One region of the Mesorhizobium sp. LNHC232B00 genome, then DNA from elsewhere that is predicted to be linked to it. Evidence: riboswitches for the same ligand, from Rfam matches in the RefSeq annotation. Region 1 holds a riboswitch; each other region holds the start of a gene.
What was found. A riboswitch is a leader RNA that binds a small molecule or an ion and turns the genes downstream of it on or off. The one in region 1 is predicted to bind cobalamin.

Region 1 (3,266 bases):
GGCGACAGGATGCCGAAGGCGTTCTCCTCGACGATGCGGCGGTCCTGGTCGTTGGTCTCGGTCCACACATGGGTGAGTTCGGCGAGATCGTAGTCGACGCCCTCGACCGCATCCTTGTGGACCAGCCATTTGGTCGTCACGGCGGTTTCCGTGGCGCTGACCGGCAGCACGCGGAAGGTGACGGCATGGTCGATGAGGATATGGTTCCATGTCGTCGGGTAGTGATAGTGCATCAAGGTGCCGATGCGGTCGGCCGAGACGTTGTCGGAGAGGTTCTTCCTCACCGCCCGCTTGCCGTTCATCGTGTAGCTGACGGCATCGCGCAGCAGCGGCGCGCGGGTGGCGCGATACTGTCCGGCCGGATCGATGCGGAACTTGCTCGGCAGGCCGGCCGCCTCGCATTTCGCCCAGTGCGCCAGCATCTCCGGATCGCTGTCGGCGCCCTGCACGCCGGTCACGGTCGGTGCTTCCGGGAACGTCTTGCACAATTCCGGGTGATTGCCCGCGCAATGATAGCACTCGCGGTTGTTTTCCCAGACGAGCTTCCAATTGCCCTTCTCGATGATCGTGCTCTCGAAGGCGATCTTCGCCTCGCCGAGCCGGTGCGGCTTGAGGTAGGGTTCGATCATCGCCCGCATCGGCGCGAAGTCGGCCGGCTCCTTGCCCAGGCAGATGAAGATATAGCCGGCGACGCTTTCGCAGGCGACCGGCTTCAGCCCGAACTGGCTCTTGTCGAAACCCTCGGCCATCTGGCGGGCGAACAGCAGGCGGCCGTCCAACTCATAGGTCCACTGGTGATAGGGGCAGACCAGTTTGGCGGCCATGCCCTTGTCGGTGTTGCAGACGCGGCTGCCGCGGTGGCGGCAGGAATTGTGGAAGGCGTTGATCTTGCCCTGCTGATCGCGCACCAGCACGACCGGATAGTCGCCGATCTGCACGGTGATGAAGCTGCCTGGCTTGGGCAGCTCGCAATCATGGCCGATGAACAGCCAATCGCGATACCAGATCAGCTCCATGTCGAGCTTGAAGTAGTCCGGATCGGTGTAAAAGGGCTGTTCCAGCGAAAAGCCCTGTCTGCGGCTGTTCAAGAGCCTCAGCATGTCGTTGCGAGCATCCATGTCCTGTCCTCATATCCAAGGACTGAACTGGTGGTGATGGAGGAAGGATCGGACGCAGGCCGGCGCCAGCCGGGCATGCATCATCCGCCCCTTGACCGCCCACCGCGATCAGTCGAGTTCTAGCAATCTCGGGCTGGTTTCCGGGCTCTGGAGTCGTCCTTGCGGACCATCGCGACACCTTCCCAGGCTTTCGCCCAGTGGTCTCCCGTTGCGACTTGAACTCCACCACCGTTGCGGGGGCAGCGCCGGATTCTGACCGGCTTCCCAATTCTCCACTCCGTCGTCACGAAGCGGCACCTGAGATGGCGTGATCTAATCACGGCGCGCATCGCGGCGTCGGCATGAAAACGACATCGCATCCATGCGGCGCGACACGCATGCAAGATCGTCCCTACAAGGATCGCGACCGTTGAAACCGGCTCGTCGCCAGCACCCCAACGTTGTTTTTCGATCCTTGGCCGGAGCCAAAAAAAGGTTAACAGTTTCGAAAAGTGACTATTAGCGAAACCTAAAATCGAACCGAACGGTTCGTTTCTGTTGACGGTGCGTGCAGGACGTTGTGAACGCTGGGCCTCCGACACAGTTGGTGATAGCTCCCTTGATCCTTCTAACTGATTGATAAAAAAGCAAAAAAATTGATGTGGAAGCCGGTGGTACAATTTCAAGTGGTGGATTCATGGTCCACGCGGAACAACTTCGTGATTGGAAACGGCCATCTGGCTTTCCCAAATCGGGGCTGTCCGAACGACGCGATTTCATCCCAAGACACGCCGCTAGACGGACGGAAAAATACTGGAGTACCCAAAATGAAAAAGATTGTTCTCACTGCCGCCGCCCTTCTGGCCATTTCCGGCAGCGCCTTCGCTGGTAGCGACCATTATAGTTCGGACCATTACGGCTCGAATGCGACCCCTGCAGCCACTGCCGTCGACAGCTCGTACACCGCTTCGGTCAAGAAGTCGGAACCGGCTGCTCAGACGCCTGTCCAGGGTGCCGACCACAACCTTTTCGGTAACCGCTAACAGGCGACCGCCGGTTGACGGCTGCTTGCCCGCCGTCCTGGCGAACTCAAAAATTCATCAAAATTCAGGAGACTTGAAATGAAGAAGATCATTCTTGCTGCCGCCGCCGTTCTGGCCATTTCCGGCAGCGCTCTCGCCGGCAGCGACAACTATGGCGCCAACCAGCCTGCCGTGACTTCGACCGACAATTCGTACACGGCTTCGACCAAGAAGTCGGAACCGGCTGACCAGAAGCCTGTCGTCGGCGCCGACCACAACCTCTTCGGCAACAACTAAAGCCGACCCGGCAATGGCGGGTTTGCCCGCCATGCCGTGGAATTCGAGACTTCAGGAGACTTGAAATGAAGAAGATCATCCTTGCTGCCGCCGCCGTTCTGGCGATTTCCGGCAGTGCTTTCGCCGGCAGCGACAATTATGGCTCCAATGGCGCCAACCAGCCTGCCGTGACTTCGGCCGATGTGGACGCTTCGCATACCGGTTCGATCCGCGACAGCGGCTCGCCTGTCTACAAGCTGCTCAATTCGTCGGGCAACGTGCAGAAGCCGGCCCCTCAGAGCAACGACCGGGACCACGTCGGCAATCACTAACAGTCGAAGTCGGTTTTAAAAAAGAGCGGCGGGCAAGGCCCGCCGTTTTTTGTCGTTAGGCCGCTTTTAGCTCAAGCCGCCTTTGCTTCCGCCTCGTGCAGCGCGAAGGACCGCCCATCCGCGTCGAAGATATGCAGGTCCTCCGCATTGGCGCTCAGCCGCAATGTCGAGCCGCGCTTGACCTCGACATTGCCCGGCAGCTTTGTCACCAGCGGCAGGTCGGCGCGGCCGATGTCGACATAGACCAGCTGGACCTCGCCGAGCTGTTCGACATAATCCACCGTGCCTTCGAACAGATAGTCCGTGCCGCTGGCGATGATCAGATCCTCTGGCCGCACGCCGAAGCTTACCGCCGCGCCCTTTGCCGAAGCCGGTGTCGCGATCGGCACCGTTGCCTTGCGACCGCCGACATGGCTGACGATTGTCGGGTTTCCGGTCTTGTCGATGGTCGCCGGCAGGATGTTCATGGCCGGCGAGCCGATGAACTGGGCGACGAACAGATTTCCGGGCTTCTTGTAGAGCTCCATCGGCGTGCCGAC
Region 2 (3,266 bases), on a different contig from region 1:
ACATAGTCGACGTGACCGACGATGAACATCGACGGCAGGCTGGTGGCGTAGGTCTGGCCGGCGGCGCGCTCGGCCGGCGTCAAGCCCGCGAAGACCGGTGCATGGGTCTTGCCGTCGCGCGACCAGGTTTCGGCGCCGACGCGCAAACCACCCGAAAATTCCGGCGCGTCATTGTCGGCGTGGCGCACCCATTCGGGGTCGTCATGCCGGCTCATCAGGCCGCGGCCATAGATCGGCACCAGCCGCGACAGGTCCTTGTGAACGCCGGGGCAGTGCAGGCATTCATTGAAGTTTTCCCAAAAAATCTTCCAGTTGCAGTTCATCACCTTGCGCAGCACATGGCCTGATACAAGCGTTTCCAGCGGCCAATTGCCGAGATCGCCGGAGGCGGGATCGAAGGAGGCCTGCGCCGAGCCCGCCGTGCCCTCCTGCGAATTCGCGTCCTCCTGCAAATTCGCGTCCTCTTGCAAATTGACGAACACGAAGCCGCGCCACACCGAGAGCGCGACGCGATAGAGCGGATGGTCGGCCTTGTCGAAGCCTTCGGGCAGCGATTTCGACGGTACGCGCACGAGGTCGCCGCGCAGCGAATAGGACCAGGCATGATAGGGGCAAGTGATCAGCCGCGCCTTCAGCCGGCCTTCGCTTTCCTGGCACAGCTGCGAGCCGCGATGCCGGCAGGTGTTGTGGAAGGCGCGCAGTTCGCCGGTTTCGTCGCGCAGCACGACGATTTCCTGCGTGCCGACGCGGAAGGTGCGGAAAGCCAGCGGTTGGGCGAGATCGGCTTCCCGGCAGACGAGCAGCCAGCTTCGATACCAGATCGCATCGAGGTCGCGCTGATAGCTCTCGCCGTCCCAATAGGCCGATGACGGCAACGTCGCTTCAGCCCGGGTCAGGCCGTTGTAGCGATCGCGTTCGCTGGCATTGGGCTGCAGGGCTGGAGGCTGCATGGCTGGCTTCCTGTGAAGTGGCCAGCCGACACCCGGCCGGGATGATTGTCAATTGTGGTGCCGAGAACGGCCGATGTCGCCGGCATGGCGCAATCGCGCTGGTTGCCGGCGGAATTTGGTTTGCCGCGTGCCGTGATTTTCCGTATAGTCAAGCTGTCGTCGGTTCCGTTTTGGAGCCAAGAGGGAATGCGGTGCGGGCTCAATTGTCGCCCAATGCCGTGGCTGCCCCCGCAACTGTGTGCGGTAGTCCTCTCCATATGCCACTGAAGATTTTTCTTCGGGAAGGTGGAGAAGGGCGCTGATCCGCGAGCCAGGAGACCTGCCGGCGACAGGAAACTGACTTCGATGCCCTCGGGTGGAGGGTGAAAGGACAAGACATGAATACTGCTTCCGTCTCCCTCGGCGCCTCCGTCTCCTCGCAGTCGCGCTTCATGCAGCTCGCGCTAGCCGCGCTGCTCGGCATCTTCGTCGTCGGCTTTGTCGGCTTCTCGCATATCGATGCGGTCCACAATGCCGCCCACGACTATCGTCATTCGATGGCGTTTCCCTGCCACTGACGAGGATTTGACATCATGAACCTGTTTCGCAACGTCGTGTTCATCGCGGCGATCGCAGGGCTTGTGGCCGGCGTCGTTCTCGCCTGCATGCAGGCCTATGCCACCGTGCCGCTTATCCTCAAGGCCGAAGTCTACGAGCAGGCCGGTGGCGGCCACCATCATGACCAGGCCGCGCCCACTGCCGCGGATACCAATGCCATGAGCACCGCCGCACCGGCGGGGAATGCCATGAGCTCCGCCGCGCCGGCGCCGGCAGAAGCCGCCGCTCCGGCGGAAGACGAAGGCTGGGCGCCGGCCGATGGTCTCGAGCGTTTCGGCTTCAGCGTGCTTGCCAACATCGTCACCGGCATCGGCTTCGCGCTGGTCCTGGTCGCGGTCTCGGAATTCGCGGGCGGCATCGGCAATTGGCGCCAGGGTGTGTTCTGGGGCCTGGCAGGGTTTGCTGTGTTCACGCTGGCGCCTGGCCTCGGCCTGCCGCCGGAACTGCCGGCGATGCCGGCGGCCGAGTTGCTGCCGCGCCAGATTTGGTGGGTCTCGACGGTGGCGGCCACGGCGATCGGTCTTGGGCTGATCGCCTTCCGCAAATCGCTGCCGCTCGCGATCCTTGGCGTGGCTTTGATCGTCGCCCCGCATATGGTCGGCGCGCCGCAGCCAGACAGTTTCGAGACGCCGATTCCCGAGGGCCTGCACCACCAATTCGTGGTGGCGGTGACCGTGACCGATCTGGTGTTCTGGCTGGTGCTCGGCGCGGTCGTCGGCGTGGTGCGCGGCCGCTTCACGGGCGCTGCGAGCAGCCTGCGCGACAGCTTTGCCTGATCGCGGCAAGCTGACTTTCATCATTGGTGGCGCGCGCTCCGGCAAGAGCGCGCACGCCGAGACCCTGGCGACGGCGTTGCCCTCGCCATGGACCTATATCGCCACTGCTGATACCTATGACGACGAGATGCGCGAGCGCATCGCGCTGCACCGCTCGCGGCGCGGCGAGGGCTGGTCGACCATCGATGCGCCGCTGGACCTCGCCGGTGCGATCGAGGCCTTGCCGGACAATCAGCCGGTGCTCGTCGACTGCCTCACCCTGTGGCTGACCAATCACATGCTTGGCGAACGTGATCTCGAGCAGGAATGCCTGCGGCTGGCGGCCGTGCTGTCGCGGCCGCGCGGGCCCTGGTTCGTGGTGTCCAACGAAGTCGGGCAAGGCATCGTGCCGGACAATGCCCTGGCACGTCGGTTCCGCGATGCCGCCGGCCGGCTCAACCAGCAGGTCGCGGCGATTGCCGATACGGTGCTTTTGATGGTGGCCGGGCTGCCGCTCAAGGTGAAGTGAGATGACTGATATAGACGGCAAGGCCAGTGAGAACAGGGATGAAGAGCGCCACCGCGCCAAGATGGCCAAGCGCAAGGCGGTGCAGGACGCCGAGGTTGCGAGCAAGACGGTCGAGAAGGGCCTGCTGATCGTCAACACCGGCCCCGGCAAGGGCAAGACCACGGCTGCGTTCGGCCTGGCGCTGCGGATGCTCGGCTATGGCAAGCGGGTCGGCGTCGTCCAGTTCATCAAGGGCAAATGGCACACCGGTGAGAAAGATGCGTTTGCCGCGTTCGGCGACCGGGTCGTCTGGCACGCGATGGGCGAGGGTTTCACCTGGGAGACGCAGGATTTGAAGCGCGATATCGCGGCGGCCGAGGCCGCCTGGGCCAAGGCGCTTGAATTGATCGCCGATCCGTCGATCAGTCTCGTCGTGCTCGACGAGCTCAACATCGC
Region 3 (3,266 bases), on a different contig from region 1:
GCTCGTGGTCGAACGCACCGTCATGATGGGACTTGCGGTTCTCGATGTCGTCCTCGACGGCGAGACCGAGGCCGAGCAGCACGGAGGGATCGACCTTGCCATGCGAGGTCGGCACGATCTTCACGGCGCGGGCGGAGTGTTCGTTGATGATGGCGTTGGCGCGGGCTGAGCCTGCGGCGTCCATCAGGTCGCTCTTCGACAGGATGATCAGGTCGGCGCAGGCGATCTGGTCCTCGAACACTTCCTCGACCGGGTCGTCATGGTCGAGGCTCTCATCCTGAGCGCGCTGCGCCTGCAGCGCGTCCATGTCGTTGGCGACGCGGCCTTCGGCCAGCGCCGGGCCATCGACCACGGCGATGACGCCGTCGACCGTGACGCGGCTTTTCACCGTCGGCCACTGGAAGGCCTGGACCAGCGGCTTGGGCAGAGCCAGGCCCGAAGTCTCGATCAGGATGTGGTCGACCTTCGGCGTCAGCGCCAGGATCTGGTCGAGCGCCGGCACGAAATCGTCGGCGACGGTGCAGCAGATGCAGCCATTGGCCAATTCGACGATGTTTTCCTCCGGACAGGTGTCGATGCCGCAGCCCTTCAAAATCTCGCCGTCGATGCCGATGTCGCCGAACTCGTTGACGATGATGGCAATGCGTTTGCCGCCGGCGTTTTCCAGGAGATGGCGGACCAGCGTCGTCTTGCCGGCGCCGAGAAAACCGGTGACGACGGTGCAGGGAACGCGAGAAAGGTTGGCGGACGAATCTGGAGCAGTCATGGTCAGTCCTTCAGCATGTCGAGGGGAGGGATGCGGGCAACGAGGCCACGCTTGAGGCTATCGGGCCGGCCACGCCACGGGATGAGGCCGTCGGTCGAGGTGGCGAAGAGCTTCGCGCCGGCGACAAGGTCGGCGCCGCTGGCCGTGGTCAGGTCGCCGAAGACATAGCTCCAGCAGCCGTCGCGCAGGATCGCGGCGCTCAGCCGGCGCTTGCAATTGCCGAGGCATTCGACGGTGCGGACGCAGATATCTTCGCCCGAGGCGGCGTTGCGCGTATCCTGCGCGAGCAGTTCGCCGGCGCGGGGATGGGCGTCGGAGCCGGTTTCGTCACGGCACGAGGCACAGATGATCACGGTGACGCCGGACAAGGCATCGCTGTCGGCGGACGAGTTGTCCGCTTTGCCAGCCGAAAAACTGCTGTTCTGGTCCAAAAACCGGGCTCCTTGCCCGGAAACCCGCCGGGCGATCGGATTATGTTGTCGCGGACGGCAGGTCTCCTGGCTCGCGGGTCATCGCCTTGGTTAGCCGCCTTCCCGGGAACTCCCAGTGGCTTTCGGCCTTGGCTCGTCGCTTACAGTTGCGGGGACAGCCGCGGATTTGAGATTTTTCATCCCGCACCGCATTCCCTCTTAGCCCCTCTCATTGAAGAGAAGAGACCGTCTGGAGCGGATTTAGGCTGTTGCGGGCAGGACTGTCAACGCGGGCCTACGACATGGCGATGTCGGCAAGTGACGGTCCGAGGTCGCCAGCGGGCGTCACTTCCATGCGCTCAAGCCCGAGCCAGCCCTGCATTTGCTTCAATTCCTCGAAAAGCTGGGCGGCGGTTTCAGGCGGTGCGCCAGCTTCGGCATAGGCCGCGTGGACGCGTAGCACACTCGCCGGCCGATCGGCCTTGAGATCGACGCGCGCTACGATCCTGTCGCCGAGCAGGAAGGGCAGGACGTAGTAGCCGTATTGGCGCTTTTCGGCCGGCGTGTAGATCTCGATGCGGTAGTGAAAATCGAACAGCCGCTCCGAGCGCGAGCGTTCGAAGACCACGGGATCGAACGGGGCCAGCAAGGCACGGGCGTCGATTTTCCTGGGCAGACGCGCATCCTTGTGCAGGTAAGCGGGCTTATCCCAGCCTTCGACGCGCACCGGCAGCAGCTCACCGAGTTCGACCAATTCCTCCAGGCGGCCCTTCATGTCGGCGGGGGACAAGCGGAAATAGTCGCGCAAATCGCCTGATGTCGCCACGCCATGGGCGCGGGCGGAGATGCGCAGCAATTCGCGGTGCGCGTCCTCGGCGGCCGGTACGGGCAGGTCGAGAATCGCCTGCGGCAGCACGCGCTCGGGCAGGTCATAGAAGCGCTCGAATCCGCGGCGGTGCGCCGTGGTGATGCGCCCGGCCCAGAACAGCCATTCGAAGGCATGCTTGGCGTGGCTCCAGCCCCACCAGCCGCCCGAGCCTTTCTGGCCTTCGAGCGCGGAAGCAGCGATCGGGCCGCGCGCGACGACCTCGCGGTAGATCTCTTCTATATAGGCGGCGTGCTCGCGGCCCCATTTGGCCAGCCCCAGATACATCTCTTTGCCTTGCTCGGCGCGCTGCATGCGCCAGCGCATCAGCGGCCAGGTCTCCACCGGCAGGAAGGAGGCCTCGTGCGCCCAGTATTCGAACACCGTGCGCTTGCGGGTGACGGCGGCGTTGTCGAGCAAGGCGAGCGGGTAGGGGCCAAGGCGCGAATAGAGCGGCATGTAATGCGCGCGCACCACCGCGCTGACGGAATCGATCTGCAGCAGGCCGGTGCGGGATAGAACGCGGGCGAAATGACGGCGGTCGGGCGTGCCATTAGGGCGGGGGTCGAGAAAACCCTGAGCGGCGAGCGCGACGCGCCGGGCGGTGGCAAGCGAGATCTTTTCCTTCATTCGGATGCGACTCTTGTAACTCGTTGACCGTCGTTTGATGGGTGATTCCTGCCCATGCTAGCAGGGTTTTGGCGGCATCCATGTCAGGAGAGAAAAGTGGAGTAAAAAGCGAAGGAAATCAAACAGGAGCGTATCGGACCAGTTTCTCCGTATATGCCGTCCAGCACCGCCTTTTGAACAAGGTTTGACTTGCTTCGCTGGAAGTGCTGCGCTAACCCTCGCCGCGTTGCAGCATAGGCCCCTTAAAACGGTTCAGCGGTTAAACTGTCACGCTTCCGCATTAAGGTCCGGTGCTGTAATCAAAATGGATTGGCGCCAACGGAAAGCCGCTGCATGAACGCACTTCTCAGTTCGTACCTGCCCATCGTCCTGTTCATCGGCGTGGCGCTGGTTGTCGGCCTGGCGCTGCTGGCCGCACCGTTCCTGGTGGCGTACCGCAACCCCGATCCCGAAAAGCTTTCCGCCTACGAGTGCGGTTTCAACTCGTTCGACGATGCCCGCATGAAATTCGACATCCGCTTCTACCTGGTGTCGATCCTGTTCATCATCTTCGATCTGGAAGTGGCCTTCCTGTTTCCCTGGGCGGTGTCCTTCT

Region 2: it holds a riboswitch for cobalamin, as region 1 does, so the genes downstream of both, X743_RS168125 (CbtB domain-containing protein) here and X743_RS156350 (aromatic ring-hydroxylating dioxygenase subunit alpha) in region 1, are expected to answer to the same signal.
Region 3: it holds a riboswitch for cobalamin, as region 1 does, so the genes downstream of both, X743_RS168330 (DUF1636 family protein) here and X743_RS156350 (aromatic ring-hydroxylating dioxygenase subunit alpha) in region 1, are expected to answer to the same signal.

The regions. Positions count from the first base shown of each region.
Region 1 covers NZ_AYWP01000008.1:68,128-71,393, reverse strand. The annotation lists gene X743_RS156350 (aromatic ring-hydroxylating dioxygenase subunit alpha) at 1-1,118, opposite strand, end outside; cobalamin riboswitch at 1,232-1,434, opposite strand; gene X743_RS156355 (DUF680 domain-containing protein) at 1,925-2,140, shown strand; gene X743_RS156360 (DUF680 domain-containing protein) at 2,219-2,416, shown strand; gene X743_RS156365 (DUF680 domain-containing protein) at 2,482-2,727, shown strand; gene ugpC (sn-glycerol-3-phosphate ABC transporter ATP-binding protein UgpC) at 2,799-3,266, opposite strand, start outside.
Region 2 covers NZ_AYWP01000001.1:75,156-78,421, forward strand. The annotation lists gene X743_RS168130 (aromatic ring-hydroxylating dioxygenase subunit alpha) at 1-935, opposite strand, end outside; cobalamin riboswitch at 1,094-1,292, shown strand; gene X743_RS168125 (CbtB domain-containing protein) at 1,328-1,507, shown strand; gene X743_RS168120 (CbtA family protein) at 1,523-2,323, shown strand; gene cobU (bifunctional adenosylcobinamide kinase/adenosylcobinamide-phosphate guanylyltransferase) at 2,316-2,831, shown strand; gene cobO (cob(I)yrinic acid a,c-diamide adenosyltransferase) at 2,833-3,266, shown strand, end outside.
Region 3 covers NZ_AYWP01000001.1:31,344-34,609, forward strand. The annotation lists gene cobW (cobalamin biosynthesis protein CobW) at 1-766, opposite strand, end outside; gene X743_RS168330 (DUF1636 family protein) at 769-1,197, opposite strand; cobalamin riboswitch at 1,236-1,442, opposite strand; gene X743_RS168325 (winged helix-turn-helix domain-containing protein) at 1,472-2,671, opposite strand; gene X743_RS168320 (NADH-quinone oxidoreductase subunit A) at 3,005-3,266, shown strand, end outside.